3 regions of the Streptomyces sp. NBC_00878 genome follow, and region 1 is predicted to be linked to each of the others. Evidence: riboswitches for the same ligand, from Rfam matches in the RefSeq annotation. Region 1 holds a riboswitch; each other region holds the start of a gene.
The links. Region 1 has a riboswitch for cobalamin ahead of metE (5-methyltetrahydropteroyltriglutamate--homocysteine S-methyltransferase). Riboswitches for the same ligand answer to the same signal wherever they lie in the genome.
Positions count from the first base shown of each region.

Region 2: linked by a shared signal. The riboswitch ahead of OHA11_RS44290 (CbtB-domain containing protein) and the one ahead of metE (5-methyltetrahydropteroyltriglutamate--homocysteine S-methyltransferase) in region 1 are both predicted to bind cobalamin.
Region 3: linked by a shared signal. The riboswitch ahead of OHA11_RS36970 (cobalamin biosynthesis protein) and the one ahead of metE (5-methyltetrahydropteroyltriglutamate--homocysteine S-methyltransferase) in region 1 are both predicted to bind cobalamin.

Region 1 is NZ_JAPEOK010000001.1:2,135,367-2,140,882, reverse strand. Features, by position in the region: gene metE (5-methyltetrahydropteroyltriglutamate--homocysteine S-methyltransferase) at 1-1,952, opposite strand, end outside; cobalamin riboswitch at 2,112-2,336, opposite strand; gene meaB (methylmalonyl Co-A mutase-associated GTPase MeaB) at 2,467-3,453, opposite strand; gene scpA (methylmalonyl-CoA mutase) at 3,459-5,516, opposite strand, start outside.
Region 2 is NZ_JAPEOK010000001.1:10,154,502-10,160,017, reverse strand. Features, by position in the region: gene OHA11_RS44300 (acyl-CoA dehydrogenase family protein) at 1-900, opposite strand, end outside; gene OHA11_RS44295 (CbtA family protein) at 1,087-1,857, opposite strand; gene OHA11_RS44290 (CbtB-domain containing protein) at 1,887-2,111, opposite strand; cobalamin riboswitch at 2,173-2,310, opposite strand; gene OHA11_RS44285 (histidine phosphatase family protein) at 2,421-3,074, shown strand; gene OHA11_RS44280 (AbfB domain-containing protein) at 3,435-4,772, shown strand; gene OHA11_RS44275 (protein kinase) at 4,807-5,516, opposite strand, start outside.
Region 3 is NZ_JAPEOK010000001.1:8,523,323-8,528,838, reverse strand. Features, by position in the region: gene OHA11_RS36995 (inorganic phosphate transporter) at 1-647, shown strand, start outside; gene OHA11_RS36990 (hypothetical protein) at 666-887, shown strand; gene OHA11_RS36985 (helix-turn-helix transcriptional regulator) at 1,133-1,993, shown strand; gene OHA11_RS36980 (hypothetical protein) at 2,036-2,542, shown strand; gene OHA11_RS36975 (DUF397 domain-containing protein) at 2,815-3,021, opposite strand; cobalamin riboswitch at 3,334-3,470, shown strand; gene OHA11_RS36970 (cobalamin biosynthesis protein) at 3,567-4,526, shown strand; gene OHA11_RS36965 (cobyric acid synthase) at 4,559-5,516, shown strand, end outside.

The sequences.
Region 1 (5,516 bases):
GTGTCCGGCCGGACCCCGGCCGTGGTGAGGCGGAACGCCTCGGTGGCCCACGCCAGATAGCCGGGGTGGTCGGCGGCGCGCAGCGGCAGGGTTTCGCGCAGGGCGGGTTCGTCGACCTGGATGACCGAAGTCCCGGCCGCCTCAAGGTCGTTCACCTCGTCGCGCAGGGCGAGGGCGACCTGCCGGGCGGTGTCCCCGAGCGGCTGGTCGTCGCGGACGAAGGACCAGGCGAGCATGGTGACCGGTCCGGTGAGCATGCCCTTGACCGGGCGGTCGGTGAGCGACTGGGCGTACGTCGTCCAGCGCACCGTCATCGGTTCCGGGCGGGAGATGTCGCCGGCCAGGATCGGCGGGCGGACATAGCGGGTGCCGTAGGACTGGACCCAGCCGTGCTGCGTGGCGAGGTAGCCCGTCAGCTGCTCGGCGAAGTACTGGACCATGTCGTTGCGTTCGGGCTCGCCGTGCACGAGGACGTCGATGCCGGTCTTCTCCTGGAAGGCGATCACCTCCTGGATCTCCGCCTTGATGCGCTCCCCGTATCCGGCCGCGTCGAGCCGGCCGACACGCAAGTCGGCCCGAGCGGTGCGCAGTTCGGCGGTCTGCGGGAAGGAGCCGATGGTGGTGGTCGGCAGCAGGGGCAGCCCGAGGTGGGCGCGCTGGGCCGTGGCCCGCTCGGCGTACGGCTGGGAACGGCGGGCGTCGGCCTGTGTGACCGCGGTGGCGCGGGCCCGTACGGCCGGGTCGCGGGTGATGGGGGAGCCCGCGCGGGAGGCCAAGTCGGCACGGTTGGCGGCGAGTTCGCCGGTGATCGTGCCGGTGCCCTGGGCGAGGCCCTTGGCGAGGGTGACGATCTCGGCGGTCTTCTGGCGGGCGAAGGCGAGCCAGCGCAGGATCTGCGGTTCGATGTCGCGTTCGGTGGTGGCGTCGAGGGGGACATGGAGCAGTGAGCAGGAGGCGGCCACGTCGACCCGGTCGGCCAGCCCGAGCAGTGTGCCGAGCGTGGCGAGGGACGCCGACAGGTCGTTCACCCAGATGTTGCGGCCGTTGACCACGCCCGCGACCAGGCGCTTGCCGGGCAGACCGCCGACCCTGGCCAGGGCGTCCAGGTTGGCCGCGGCGGCCTCGGTGAAGTCGAGCGCCAGACCCTCCACCGGAGCCTTGGCCAGCACGGGCAGTGCGTCGCCGAGCCGGCCGAAGTACGAGGCGACCAGCAGCTTGGGACGGTCGGTGAGGGCGCCGAGGTCGCGGTAGGCGCGCGCGGCCGCGTTGAGTTCGGCGGGTGTGCGGTCCTGGACGAGGGCCGGTTCGTCGAGCTGCGCCCAGTCCGCGCCCGCGGCCCGCAGATCGGCGAGGACCTCGGCGTACACGGGCAGCAGCCGGTCCAGCAGGGTCAGCGGGTCGAAGTCGGCGGGCACGCCGGGCGCGGGCTTGGCGAGCAGGAGGTAGGTGACGGGGCCGACGAGGACCGGGCGGGCGGTGAGGCCCAGGGCGAGGGCCTCACCGAGTTCGCCCACCTGCTTGGCGGAGTCGGCGGTGAAGACGGTGTCCGGCCCCAACTCCGGTACCAGATAGTGGTAGTTGGTGTCGAACCACTTCGTCATCTCCAGCGGCGCCACGTCCTGGGTGCCGCGCGCCATCGCGAAGTAGCCGTCGAGCGCGTCGGCCTCGACCGCGGCGCGGTGGCGCCCGGGGATCGCGCCGACCATGACGCTGGTGTCCAGGACATGGTCGTAGTACGAGAAGTCGCCGGTCGGCACTTCGTGGAGGCCGGCCTCGGCCAGTTGCCGCCAATTGGTGCGGCGCAGTTCGGCGGCGGTGGCCCGGAGGGCGTCGGCGTCGACGCGGCCCTTCCAGTACCCCTCGATCGCCTTCTTCAGTTCCCGGCCCCTGCCCTGACGGGGGTAGCCGTACACGGTGGCCCGTGCCGCCGCGGCTGCGGACTTCGCTGTCACGGAACTCTCCTTCGCGAGATGTCTCCCTGAGATCCCGGGACGGACGTGAACGCGAAGGGGTGACGAACCCGGCAAGGTACCTCGCGCGACAAGCGCGGTCGTCCGCCGGATATGTACGCCGACCCGCCCACGAGGTCACCGGGATGTCCGTACGCGATCGGTCGCGTACGGGCAGATGGCAGGTCTTCGGACTCGTGGGCGCGTCCTCCGTACGGAGGACACCTACTGGCCGTCGCTTCCCAGGCCCCGCTTCTTGGGGCCCAGTGCGTATGACGGCGGTCGTTCCCACTCACCGCTGCGGGGCAGTCCCGGATTCCCACCGGGTTCCCTCTTGCGACGCATCCCGCCTGGCGGACGGGGCGAACCAGCTGCGCTTGCCAGCCTACGGGGTATGGGTCGGATGCGTCGATTTTGGGTGCGGGCCCGGTGGGGGCTGGTCGCGCCCACGATGGGGGAGAAGCCGAGAGTGAGGAAGGAGCCGCATATCGATACAGCCCCGCGCCCCCGAGGTGGGTCAGCTCGGCCCGGTTTCAAAGGCTCTCAGGATCCGCTCGGCCGCCAGGGTTGCGGTCAACTCGCCTTCCCTTACCTGGCGTTCGAGGTCCGGGGCCAGTGCGCGGACCGTCGGATCTGCGTGCAGTCGGCCCAGGAGTTCGTCGCGGACCATCGTCCACGTCCAGTCCACCTGCTGGTCGCGGCGCTTGGCGGCGAGGCGGCCGGTGGATTCGAGGAGCGTGCGGTGCTGTTCCAGGCGCTCCCAGACCGTGTCCAGGCCGGTGCCCTCCCGGGCGCTGCAACTCAGTACCGGCGGGGTCCAGGCCGCGTCGGCCGGATGCATCAGCCGCAGTGCGCCCGCCAACTCCCTTGCCGCGCCCCGGGCGTCACGCTCGTGCGGACCGTCCGCCTTGTTGACGGCGATGACGTCCGCCAGTTCCAGGACGCCCTTCTTGATGCCCTGCAACTGGTCGCCGGTCCGGGCGAGGGTCAGGAGCAGGAAGGAGTCGACCATGTTCGCGACCGCGGTCTCGGACTGGCCGACGCCGACCGTCTCCACGAGGACCACGTCGTAACCGGCCGCCTCCATCACCACGATCGACTCCCGGGTCGCCTTCGCGACCCCGCCGAGCGTCCCGGCGGTGGGGGAGGGGCGGATGAAGGCCGCAGGGTCGACGGCCAGGCGCTCCATGCGCGTCTTGTCGCCCAGGATGGACCCGCCCGTCCGGCTCGACGACGGGTCGACGGCGAGCACCGCGACCCGGTACCCGAGCGAGGTGAGCAGGGTCCCGAACGCGTCGATGAACGTCGACTTGCCCACGCCGGGCACGCCGCTGATGCCGATCCGCCGCGCCTTCCCGCTGTGCGGCAGCAGCTCGGTCAGCAACTCCTGTGCCAGCGCGCGGTGTTGGGGCTTCGTCGACTCGACGAGCGTGATGGCGCGCGCCACCAGCGCTCGCTTTCCGTCGAGAACGCCCTTCACATAGGTGTCGAGTTGGATCGCCACGGGGCTCAGAGGTCGTGTCCGAGGTCGGTGGCCAGGCGCTCGACCAGGTCGTACGCCGCGTCCGGGATCACCGTGCCGGGCGGGAAGACGGCAGCCGCGCCCATCTCACCGAGCGTGGGCACGTCCTGCGGCGGAATCACCCCGCCGACCACGATCATGATGTCCTCGCGGCCCTCCTCGGCGAGCGACTCCCTGAGCGCCGGTACGAGGGTCAGGTGCCCCGCTGCCAGGGAGGACACTCCGACGATGTGCACGTCCGCCTCGACGGCCTGGCGGGCCACCTCGCCCGGCGTCTGGAACAGCGGGCCGACGTCCACGTCGAAGCCGAGGTCGGCGAACGCGGTCGCGATCACCTTCTGGCCGCGGTCGTGCCCGTCCTGGCCCATCTTGGCGACCAGGATGCGCGGCCGGCGCCCCTCGGCCTCCTCGAAGGAGGACACCAGCGTGCGGGTGCGCGCGACGGACGGCGACTCGCCGGCTTCGGTGCGGTACACACCCGAGATCGTACGGATCTGGCTCGCGTGCCGCCCGTACACCTTCTCCAGCGCGTCGGAGATCTCCCCGACGGTGGCCTTCGCGCGGGCCGCGTTCACGGCCAGCTCCAGCAGGTTGCCTTCGCCGCCGGCCGCCCGGGTCAGGGCGTCGAGCGAGTCCTGGCAGGCCCGCTCGTCGCGCTCCGCGCGCAGCCGCCGCAGCTTCTCGATCTGCTGGGTGCGGACGGAGGAGTTGTCGACCTTGAGGACGTCGATCTGCTCGTCGGTCTCGACGCGGTACTTGTTCACGCCGATCACCGGCTGGCGCCCGGAGTCGATGCGCGCCTGGGTGCGGGCCGCGGCCTCCTCGATGCGCAGCTTGGGGATGCCCGCGTCGATGGCCTTGGCCATACCGCCCGCCGCCTCGACCTCCTCGATGTGCTGCCAGGCCCGGCGGGCGAGGTCGTACGTCAGCTTCTCGACGTACGCGCTGCCGCCCCACGGGTCGATCACCCGGGTCGTGCCGGACTCCTGCTGGATCAGCAGCTGGGTGTTGCGGGCGATGCGCGCCGAGAAGTCGGTGGGCAGGGCGAGCGCCTCGTCCAGGGCGTTGGTGTGCAGGGACTGGGTGTGGCCCTGGGTGGCCGCCATCGCCTCCACACACGTACGCGGGACGTTGTTGAAGACGTCCTGCGCGGTCAGCGACCAGCCGGAGGTCTGCGAATGGGTGCGCAGGGAAAGCGACTTGGGATTCTGCGGGTCGAACTGCTTGACCAGCTTGGCCCACAGCAGGCGCGCGGCCCGCAACTTGGCGATCTCCATGAAGAAGTTCATGCCGATAGCCCAGAAGAAGGAGAGCCGGGGCGCGAACGCGTCCACGTCCAGGCCGACTTCGCGCCCGGCCCGGATGTACTCCACCCCGTCGGCGAGCGTGTACGCCAGCTCCAGGTCGGCCGTCGCGCCCGCCTCCTGGATGTGATAGCCGGAGATGGAGATGGAGTTGTAGCGCGGCATCCGCTGCGAGGTGAACGCGAAGATGTCGGAGATGATCCGCATCGACGGCTTCGGCGGATAGATATAGGTGTTGCGGACCATGAACTCTTTGAGGATGTCGTTCTGGATGGTCCCGGCCAACTTCTCGGGCGGTACGCCCTGTTCCTCCGCCGCCACGATGTAGAGCGCGAGAACGGGCAGCACGGCACCGTTCATCGTCATCGACACCGTCATCTTGTCCAGCGGGATGCCGTCGAAGAGCTGCCGCATGTCGTAGATCGAGTCGATCGCCACGCCCGCCATGCCGACGTCACCGGTCACCCGTGGGTGGTCGCTGTCGTAACCGCGGTGGGTGGGGAGGTCGAAGGCGACGGACAGGCCCTTCTGGCCGGCCGCCAGATTGCGGCGGTAGAAGGCGTTGGACTCCTCGGCCGTGGAGAAGCCCGCGTACTGGCGGATCGTCCAGGGCTGGTTGACGTACATCGTCGGGTACGGGCCGCGCAGATACGGGGCGACGCCCGGGTACGTACCCAGGAAGTCCAGGCCCTCCAGGTCCTGCCCGGTGTAGAGCGGTTTGACCGCGATGCCCTCCGGGGT
Region 2 (5,516 bases), 8.0 Mb from region 1:
CTGCCAGTTGAGGAGTTTCATCGCGTCGAGCTTCGTGTGGGTCTGGGCGAGGCGGCGGCGCACCCAGGGCAGGTCGACGACGCGGCGGCCGTCGGCGAGCTTTGTCTCCATGGCCCAGCGCTGGACGTCGTGCAGGGCGCGGATGGCCATGGTGCCGTGCGCGGCGAGGGTGACCCGCTCGTGGTTGAGCTGGTTGGTGATCAGCCGCCAGCCCTTGTTCTCCTCGCCGACCCGCCGGGACACGGGGACGCGGATGTCCTCGTAATAGCTCGCGGTGGTGTCGTGCGAGGCGAGGGTGTTGATGATCGTGCAGGAGTAGCCGGGGTCGGAGGTCGGCACGAGGAGCATGGTGATGCCCTTGTGCGGCGGGGCGTCGGGGTCGGTGCGCACGGCGAGCCAGACCCAGTCGGCCGTGTCGCCGTTCGTCGTCCAGATCTTCTGGCCGTTCACGACGTACTCGTCGCCCTCCCTGACGGCCTTCGTCTTCAGGGCGGCCAGGTCCGTGCCCGCGTCGGGCTCGCTGTAGCCGATCGCGAAGTCGATCTCGCCGGAGAGGATCTTCGGCAGGAAGTACCTCTTCTGCTCGTCCGTGCCGAACTGCATGATGGTCGGCCCGACCGTGTTGAGCGCCATCAGCGGCAGCGGTACGCCGGCCTGGGCGGCCTCGTCGAAGAAGATGAACTGTTCCATCGGGGTCAGACCGCGTCCGCCGTACTCCTTCGGCCAGCCCACGCCGAGCCACCCGTCGCGGCCGAGCCGGCGGATGGTGTCGCGGTAGAAGCGCTTCTGCGCCGCCGGGGCGCCATAGCGAGCGTGCATGTCGTTTGGGACCAACTCGGCGAAGTAGGCGCGCAGTTCGGTGCGCGACCGCTGCTGCTCCGGCGTGTATTCGAGATGCACGGCGCCTCCTGGCTCCCACTGACCCACGCGTTCGGCCACCCGGACCTGACGGCGCACACCGTAGAACGTGTTCCAGAAATAGGGAATGCCGACGACGTACGCACCTGCCGCACGCACACATACGAAGGGGCCCCGGGATGGTTCTCCAGGGGCCCCTTCGCGTGCCAACGGGCAGTGCGCGACGGATCAGTGCGCGACGGGAGTTGCCCGGCTCTCGGGCGCCTTCTCCTTGTCGGCCCCGGCCGGCTCGGGAGCCAGCAGGCGCTCCGCGAGCAGCCCGAAGACCAGGCCGTACGCGGTCCACAGGGCCACCTGGATGGCCAGGGTCGCCAGCCGGTACTGCCACAGCAGGGTGGCGGGGAAGCCCTCCGGCGCCTCGTTGAAGGACGGCAGGAACGCGTACGCCAGGCCGATGACCAGGACGAAGAACGCGCCCGCCGCGAGGGTGGCGTTCCAGTTGCCCAGGCGCGGTGCGAGGCGTTGGCCGAGGATCACCGCGGCGACGGCCAGCAGCACGCTGAGCACGATCATGAGGAGGAACAGCGCGGTGCGCTGGTTGAGGGTGTCGGGGTCGCCGACGGCGGGCGGGTTCGCCGGGTACTTGAGGAACGGCACCAGGTAGACCGCGACCAGACCGGCGGCTGCCAGCAGCAGCGCGCTGGCGCGCGGCCCGAAGCGGCCGATCCTGCCGAGGGCGAAGCAGTAGGCGAGGGCGGCGATGCCGCCGAACGCGACCCCGTAGACGAGGACGCCGGTGGACAGGCCGCCGGTGGACTGCATCCCACGGGTGACGAGTTCCTCCCCGCCGTGTCCGTGGGCGTGGGCTTCCTCGAAGGCGATGGCCTCGTCCACACGCGGTTCGCCCAGGAAGTAGGCGACGACCAGGGCGAGCACACCCGCGGCGAGACCCGCGAGCATGCCGCGCACCAGGAGATTTCTGACGGTGACGGAGTTCATTGAGTTGTCCTGTCGGTTCTTTGTCGCCGTCAGTGGCAGGGGAAGCCGAGCAGGTGGCGGGCGTCGTGCACCCACTCGTGCACGCCTTCGCCGGAGACCACGGAGGTGGCGCCCTGTTCGGCGCCGACGAAGTACAGCAGCACCAGCATCAGGATGCCGAGGAAGACCGCCCAGGGGGCGATGGCGCCGATCGGCAGCTTTGCGGGTACGTCGGGGGTGGTTACGGTCGGCTGAGCGACGGCGGACTGCGCCATGGCAGGACCTCCTGGGGGAACTCGCGTCCCATCTCGGTGGTGCACAGGACGACGGCCACGGGTCTGACTTCGCTCGACCTTCACCTCCCGGGCGGGAGGCGGCTGGTGCGGGGCTTACAGTGGCGCGACCGTGCCGGATTCTCACCGGCTTCCGTCGTACCGTCGTCAATATCGACGAGAAGGTACCGCGAAGCGGAGGCGCGGCCAAGGGCGCATGGGCCCCGGAGCGCGCGCCGGTGTCCTGGTCACGCCCCCAATTCCCGGTACGGACAGGGGTGTTGAGCACGTGGGGAACGCGAGGGCGGGCCGATGACCAGCCGAGTGATGTTGATCTCACCAGCGATGAACTCGGCGTTGCGGGAGGCGCGCTTCGACGACGGATGTTCCGTCGACGCGGCCGGGCTGCGGCTCGCCGGGGCCGCCGCGGGCTCGTTGCCCACCGCCGACCGGGTTCTGGTCTCACCCACGGTTCGCTGCCGGGAGACGGCCGCGGCGCTCGGGCTCGACACCGACACCATCGCCTCCGTGGCCGCCGCCGTCATCGAGCCGGAACTGGCCGGCCTGGACGTGGGCCGCTGGCGCGGGGCGACCCTCGCCGAGGTGAGCGCCGACGAACCGGAGGCCGTGGGGCGCTGGCTGGCGGACCCGTCGTCCGCCCCGCACGGCGGCGAGTCGGTGAGCGGGTTGTGCGAGCGAGTGGCGAAGTGGCTGGAGACGGCGGCGGATCCGGCCCTCGGCTCGGGCCCAGGCTCGGCTTCGGGCTCAGCACCGGGTTCGGGAGCGGGCTCGGTGCGGATCGTCGCCGTCGTCGAGCCGGAGATCGTACGGGCCGGGGTGGTGCGGGCACTCGGGGCACCGGAATCGGCGTTCTGGCGCGTCGATGTGCCGCCGTTGACCGTGACGGAGTTCAGCGGGCGGGCCGGGCGCTGGAATGTGCGGGTCGGACGGGCGCTCGGCGAGTGAGGCCTCGGCGGACGCCCGCCTGACGGCACGGCACCACTCCGCCCGAGCCCGCATCCCCGCCTCGGCCAAGAAGGGGCTGAGTGTGTCGAAGTTATTGACGTGCTCACGGCCGCACTCTACGTTCTGACCGGTTTGCCGAACTACGTTCGATATGTCGACCCGTCAGAGCGTGTGCGCACGCCCCAACCTCAGTGAATTCGTGCGCACTTGGGACTCCGCTCGGCAGCACCAGCAGCACAGTCCGAACGAGGAGAGCCGCACATGATCACGCCAGACAACTCCCACAGACCCGTCGTCTCCCCGGACGCGACCGGCGCCGTCCACCCCTTCGCGCCGTCACGTCGAAGCCTGCTGCGGGCGATGGCCGCGCTGCCGGCCTCGGCGCTCGTCATGGGCGGTGTGCCCGGCCTGTTCGGCACGGCCTCCGCGGCCGCGCCGCCTCCCGGATCGGCCACCCGCTACACGATCGTGCCGTTCCTCAACAGCAACGACGGCACGGTGAACGTCTACCAGTCCGACGACGCGACGGACTTCCGGCTCCTCAAGGCGTCCGCGTACACACCGCCCGCGGGCCGCATCCGCGACGCCAGCGTTTTCAAGCACACCGACGGCTACTACTACATCACCTACACCACGCACACCTGGCAGGACACCAGCACCACCATCGGCTTCGCCCGCAGTTCGGACCGCAGCAACTGGACGTTCCTGTACGACTACACCGTCCCCATCGCGAACCTGTCGCGCGCCTGGGCGCCGGAGTGGTTCGTCGACAGCGACGGCAGCGTGAACGTCATCGTGTCCTGCTCGGTGACCAGCAACGAGTGGATCTTCACGCCGTATCTGCTCAAGGCCACCAACTCCGCGCTCACCGCCTGGAGTTCACCGGTGGCGCTGTCCGGCATCGGCGCCAACCACATCGACACGTTCATCGTGAAGATCGGCTCGACGTACCACGCCCTCACGAAGAACGAGACGTCGAAGTACATCGAGTACGCCACGAGCACCGCGCTCGCGGGCCCGTACACGATCAGCAGGACCGGGAACTGGGCGGGCTGGGGCGGCACGCGCGAGGGCACCGCGCTGGTGCAGCTCGACAACGGCGCGTGGCGGATCTTCTTCGACGGATACGGCGACGGCAGCTACTACTACAGCGACAGTTACGACACCTTCGTCACCTGGAGCGCACCCAGGACTCTGCCGGGCATCTCCGGTACGGCACGCCACTTCACCGTGCTCAAGGAGACGGTGTCCGGCGGCGTGACCCTGCCGACCGGAGTCACCCGCTTCTTGCGGTCCGGCAACTTCACCACCCGCTACTGGCAGGAGCAGTCCGCCCTGCTCAACCTCCCCGTGCTGACCAGTTCCAGCACGGCCGCGGAGAAGCAGGCGTCCACGTTCACCATCGTGGCGGGTCTCGCGGACGGCAACGGCTACTCGTTCCGCAACGCGGCCGGCAACTACCTGCGGCACTGGGACTTCCGGGCCCGCTTCGACGCGAACAACGGCTCGTCGACGTTCGCCAGAGACGCGACCTTCATCGCCCGTACGGGATCGGCTAGCGGTTCCGTGCGCCTGGAGTCGTACAACTACCCCGGCTACTACCTGCGCCACTACAACTACCAACTCCGCGTCGACCCGTCGGACGGCACGGACCTGTTCCGCCAGGACAGTTCGTTCGTGGCGGTGACACCCTTCTGACCTTCCGTCCAGCGACGGCTGAACCTGGTACGGGTTATCCGTTGACCGCCATCACGGTCTTGCGGCCTGCGCAGGCATACCAGCCGCGGGTGTCGGCCGTGAGGGCGGTGACGGGAGCGGGGGCTGTGCGGGTGTGTGTTTCGGTCAGGTCCCGCGCGGTCGTCCGTAGTGCCGCGCAGGCGCGGCCCGCTGCCGCGTACACCGTGGCGCCGTCCGGTGCGACGGCGGGCGGGCACTGGGCGGGGCCGGTGTCCTCGAACTGCTTTGTCCGGCCACGGGATTGGCCGGTGCGCGGATCGAGAGCGGTGAGCGTACGGCCGTCTTTCCAGTGCAGCAGCAGTCCGCCCGCGACGACGGGGACGTGGACGCCGCCGGGGCGCCGGGTCCAGCAGGCATCGAGGCCGAGCGCGGGTGTGCTCCAGTTCAGGCGTGCGTCGTCGAGGCCGAAGCCGTGCAGGGTGGAGCCGGTCAGGAGGAGGCCTGCGCTGCCGGTGCGGGCGAGAGCCGTGGCACCACGCGCGATCCCGGTTTTCAGAGTGCGGGCGGCCATCCGGTCTCCGCTGCGGGCGTCGACGATATGCAGCATGCCCTTCTCGGTGAGCAGTGCGAACCGGTCCGGCGGCAGTGCGCCCACGGCCGTCACCGTGTCGTCCTCGCCCAACTCCCGGTAGGCCCACAGCTCTTCGCCCTCCTTCGCGTCCACGCAGGTCGGATGGGCGAGCTCGTCGGTGAGCAGGAGGGCGT
Region 3 (5,516 bases), 6.4 Mb from region 1:
TGGCCCTGGTCACCGGCGGGGCCCTTGCGCCCGGTTCGAATCCCCCCGTCTGGGTCATCGTCTCGGCCGGCATCGCCATCTCGCTCGGCACCTACCTGGGCGGCTGGCGGATCATCCGCACCATGGGCAAGGGCCTCACCGACCTCGCACCGCCGCAGGGCTTCGCCGCCCAGACCAGCGCCGCGACGGTCATCCTGGCCTCCTCGCACCTCGGCTTCTCGCTCTCCACCACGCAGTCCTGCTCCGGCGCCGTGATGGGTTCGGGCCTCGGCCGCAAGGGCGGCGTCGTCCGCTGGTCGACCGCGACGCGCATGTTCGTCGCGTGGGGGCTCACACTTCCCGCCGCCGGACTCGTCGGCGCGGGCGCGGAGTTCCTCACCAAGCAGGGCACTTGGGGCATCGTCCTCACCGGCGCGCTGCTGATCGCCGGGGCGGCGGTCATCTGGGTCCTCTCCCGCCGTCGGCCAGTCACCGTCGACAACGTGAACTCCATCGACCATGACGCGGGCGAGCCCGCGGGCGTCGTCACCACGGCCATCGCCGCCGTCGCCCCGCCGCCGGCGGGCGCGCCTGCCGCGGCCGACGACCTGAAGACCACGATCCCGGGCCCGGACGCCAGCGAGTCCGCCCGTACGGCCACGGTGTAAGGAACAGGAACCCACCGCATGAAGATCGACTGGGCAGCCCTCGCCTCCGTCTTCGGAGTCAGCCTCATCGCCACCGTCGCCCTTGTGGGGCTCTTCACTCTTGGGATCGTGGGGCTCTCCAAGCGGGAGGAAGCGTCAACAAGGGGAGGGTCGGCCGTGCTCACGACGACGGGTGCGTACGCATGCTTCGCGCTGTGCGCGGCGGCCGTGGCGTATGGAATTTTCCTGATCGTGGCCTGAGGCGGGAAATCCCGCCTTTCCCTCGACGCGACACGAATAACTCCACATCAACCCCCCGCGAGCTTTTTGTGATGCTTACGGGGGGTTTCTTGGCATTCGAGGCGCCACTGCGACCGCACCGGAAAGACACATGTCATACTGACGACCGCTGGTCGCCGACGTCCAACTCGCCTATTCTATTTGGGAGTTAACTTTTCGACGGTGGCGGCCTGACTAGTCAACGACGACATGTGGCAGGGAGCACCATGGCCAGGGACATCGATCCGAGCCTGAACCGACGCAGGCTGCGAATCGAGCTGCGCAAAGCCCGCGAACAGGCTGGACTCACCCAGCGGGACGCCGTGAATGGCTTGGAATGGTCGCTCTCCAAATTGCTCAGGATCGAGGCGGGGACCGTCGGCCTGGGCGTCACGGACCTTCGCGCGCTGCTCCAGCTGTACGACGTCACGGACGCCGATCATGTCAAAGATCTGGAGGATGCGGCCCGGGGTTCGAAGGGCCAGTCCTGGTGGGCCCCGTACAGCGACGTCGTGTCGGTCCAGTACGCGCAGTACCTGGGCTACGAGGGGGCCGCGAACACCATCCTCATGTACAACCCCATCGTCCTTCCCGGACTCCTCCAGACCGAGGACTACGCCACCGCACTGCTCACGCCCGGCACGACCTCGGAGTCACGCACGCGTCAGCAGGTGGAACTCCGCATCAGCAGGCAGGAGCGGTTCTTCGACGGTGAGGACGGTCCCCTCGTGAATATCGTCCTGGACGAGGCGGCCGTCAGACGTCAGATCGGCGGACCAGCGGTGATGCGGCGGCAGTTGGAGCACATCAAGACGATGGCGGAACACCCCAGGGTCACCATCCAGCTCCTGCCTTTCTCTGCCGGGGCGCACTACGGCACCCTCACGTCGTTCATCGTGCTCGGGTTCAAGGACGACGACGACCTACTGTTCCGGGAAGGCCCCGGCGGCGGTCTGTCGAACCGTGACGACCTCGGTCTCACGGCCCGCTACCGGGAGTGCTTCGAGGACATCAGCACCATCGCGTACCAAGGTGACCGGATGATCGAGCTGATCGACACGGTCAAGGAGAGTCTGGTCAACATCTGACCCCGGGACGGGACGGCCCGGGCGGGAATCGGGGGAGGGCCCATGGCGGTCTTCGGAACACGAGCGTGGTGGCGGGCGTTACGCGCGGCCAGCACCGTTCCGGGCGGCGACGCGTCGAGAGCGCCCGCCGAGTCCACGGATCAGGAAGGGCCCGTCCCCCTCGACGACAGCACCCTGAAGTCGTACGCCATGCAGCGGCCCGAGTGGACGGAGGCGCTGATCCGGGTGGAGAGCGCCCGGGTGGACGGTGAGATACGCCTGCTCTCCGTCCGGCTGCTGCTCGGCACGGCATGCGGCAGCGTCCTGCTGTTCAGCGTCACCATGGCCAGCAGGGTCGCCGCCAGTGTCCCGTTCGGGGCCGCGACGCCGCTCACCACGGCGGTGCTGGGAGCCATCGGCGCCGCCCTGGTCACGGCGCTCGGTGCCGGGCTCGGCAGGACGCTGCGCCTGCGCTCCGAAAATTCGCGGGTGACTCCTGTCAGCGGTTCGGCGCCCTCTCGAACTGAGCCGCCGCCAGAACGCGGTTCAGAACCCGGATCCGCTCCGTGACCGGAGTGAGCCCCCACCACAGACCGGCACCCACCGCGATGACGGAGGTCACCACCAGCCAGACCAGACCGCGCGCGGCACCGCCCGGCACCAGCAGTGCCGCGAGAGCCCCCAGGCCGACGGCCAGCGCCCCCGTCACGGAGCAGAACAGTGTCAGTGGAGCAGCCGCCGCCAGTCTGGCTCCCCCAGTACCTGGCTTCCCCATGTGCGCTGAGGTGGATGGCTTGGCTCGCTCTCCCATATGCGTACCTCCCGTCCCTCCGGACGAATCGTCAAGAGCCGTCCGTGCCCGGGTACACCAGCCCCGCCAGAAAACCACACCATGCCGCGCGGCGGAAGGCGAGCTTGCTCCCCCGGCGCCAGTTCGAGTCACGTATCAGCACGTGGAGCGACTCCACAGCCATCTCCACGCATTCCTGGTTGCCCTGGGAATAACTGCTCCTGGTCCACACCCGTTCCGACAGGTCCCTGTCGATCACACCGACCTCCTCCAGCCCCACAAGTCAGCGCACCGACACCGCGTCCTCACCGCGACGACCCCGAGCGCCGTGTCCAGCCGCTGCCGAGGGCAGCGGAGGCTCGGCCACACCAGGTTCGTCTCCCCGCCCGAAGTGCCCAATGCCGCTCGTCGGCGCTCTCAGTGTTCGTACTGTCGTTCCCTCCAGTGTTCCCACCTTGACCGTCGTGAAAGAGCCCAGAAACCGCCGAATCGAGTAGCTGACGAAATTTCAGCGGTGTGGGGCTCAGCACACCACAGCGCCGCAGGTCAACAGCAAGTTGACGGGTGTTCGTGGGCGTGGTGGACTGCCGGAGCCATGTACGGCGGCAGGAGAGGAAGCCGGTGCGAATCCGGCGCGGTCCCGCCACTGTTACCGGGGAGTCGATGCCCCGGGAGCCAGGAACTCTCGCCGTCGGTCTCGTCGAACCAGGGCGTGGACACCCTGAGTGAGGACATATCGCCATGCGCGGCTGCCCAAGTGCCTGTCGAGCGACGGTTGTGCCCGACCTGACGGTCGGCTAACCGATGCGTGACGCCGATCGCGTCTTCGCGTACGGCGCCGCCGCCGGCCTCCTCGGTGATCTGCTGCTCGGCGATCCGCGCCGGGGGCATCCGGTCGCCGCGTTCGGACGCGCCGCGGGAGCCATGGAGCGGGTGCTGTGGCGGGACCACCGGGGGTGGGGCGCGCTGCACACCGCTGTCTGTGTGGGCTCTGCCACCTCGCTCGCCGCGCTCGCCGGCCGTTCCGTGCGGGCCTCTCGTGTCGCCTCCGTCGCCCTGACCGCCGCCGCCACCTGGTCCGTTGTCGGCGGGACCTCGCTCGGGCGGGAGGCCCGGGCCATCGGCGGGGCGCTCGCCGCCGGGGACATGGAGGTGGCCCGCGAGCGGCTGCCGCACCTCTGCGGGCGGGATCCGCAGGCGCTGGACGCCGACGGGATCGCCCGCGCCGTCGTCGAGTCCGTCGCCGAGAACACCTCCGACGCCGTCGTGGGCGCCCTCGTGTGGGGTGCCGCGGCCGGTGTGCCGGGGCTCGTCGGGTTCCGTGCCGTGAACACGCTCGATGCCATGGTCGGGCACAAGTCCGCCCGGTACCGGCGGTACGGGTGGGCCTCCGCGCGGCTCGACGATGTCGCGGGGTGGCCGGGGGCGCGGCTCACCGCCGTCCTCGCGGCCGTCGCGGGAAGCGATCCGCGCGGGGCGGTACGCGCCTGGCGTGCCGACGCCGCCAGGCATCCGAGCCCCAACGCCGGGCCCGTCGAGGCCTCGTTCGCGGGGGCGCTCGGCGTGCGGCTGGGCGGGATGCTCTCGTATGCGGGAAGGGTCGAGCACCGGCCTGTACTCAATGGTGGCGGGCGGGCCGTGGAGGTCGGGGACATCGAGCGGGCCGTACGGCTCTCGCGGCGCGTGAGCCGGCTCGCGCTCGGCGTGAGTGTCGCCGGGCGGCTCCTCGTCAACAGCCTTCGCACGAAGGGGCGTACGTCATGAGCGGGGGAACGAGTGGGGGAATGAGCGGGGGCATGGGTGGCGGGCTGCTCGTCGCCGGGACCACCTCCGACGCGGGCAAGAGCGTCGTGACCGCCGGGATCTGCCGGTGGCTGGTGCGCCACGGCGTCAAGGTCACGCCCTTCAAGGCGCAGAACATGTCGCTCAATTCGTTCGTCACGCGGGAGGGCGCCGAGATCGGGCGGGCGCAGGCCATGCAGGCGCAGGCCGCGCGCGTGGAGCCCACCGCGCTCATGAATCCCGTACTGCTCAAGCCGGGCAGCGACCGGAGCAGTCAAGTAGTCCTCATGGGCAAGCCCGTCGGAGAGATGAGCGCCCGCGGCTATCACGGCGGGCGGCAGGAACAGCTCCTGGGGACCGTGCTGGAGTGCCTCGCCGAGTTGCGGGGCACGTATGACGCGGTGATCTGTGAGGGGGCGGGCAGTCCCGCCGAGATCAATCTGCGGCGGACGGACATCGTGAACATGGGGATCGCGCGCAACGCGCGGCTGCCCGTGCTCGTCGTCGGCGACATCGACCGCGGGGGTGTCTTCGCCTCCTTCTTCGGGACCGTCGCGCTGCTCTCGCCCGAGGACCAGGAGTTCGTCGCCGGGTTCCTCGTCAACAAGTTCCGCGGGGACGTGTCCCTGCTGGAGCCCGGCCTCGACATGCTCAAGAGCCTCACCGGGCGTCGCACGTACGGAGTGCTGCCCTTCCAGCACGGTCTCGGCATCGACGAGGAGGACGGGATGGCGGTCTCGCTGAGGGGCCCGGTCCGGGAGTCGGCGGTCTCCTCCCCCGTCGGCGAGGACATCCTGCGGGTCGCCGTCTGCGCGATTCCCCTGATGTCCAACTTCACGGACGTGGACGCGCTGGCCGCCGAACCGGGCGTCGTCGTGCGGTTCGTGGACCGGGCCGAGGAACTCGTCGACGCCGACCTCGTCGTCGTACCCGGCACCCGGGGCACCGTCCGGGCCCTGGAGTGGCTGCGGG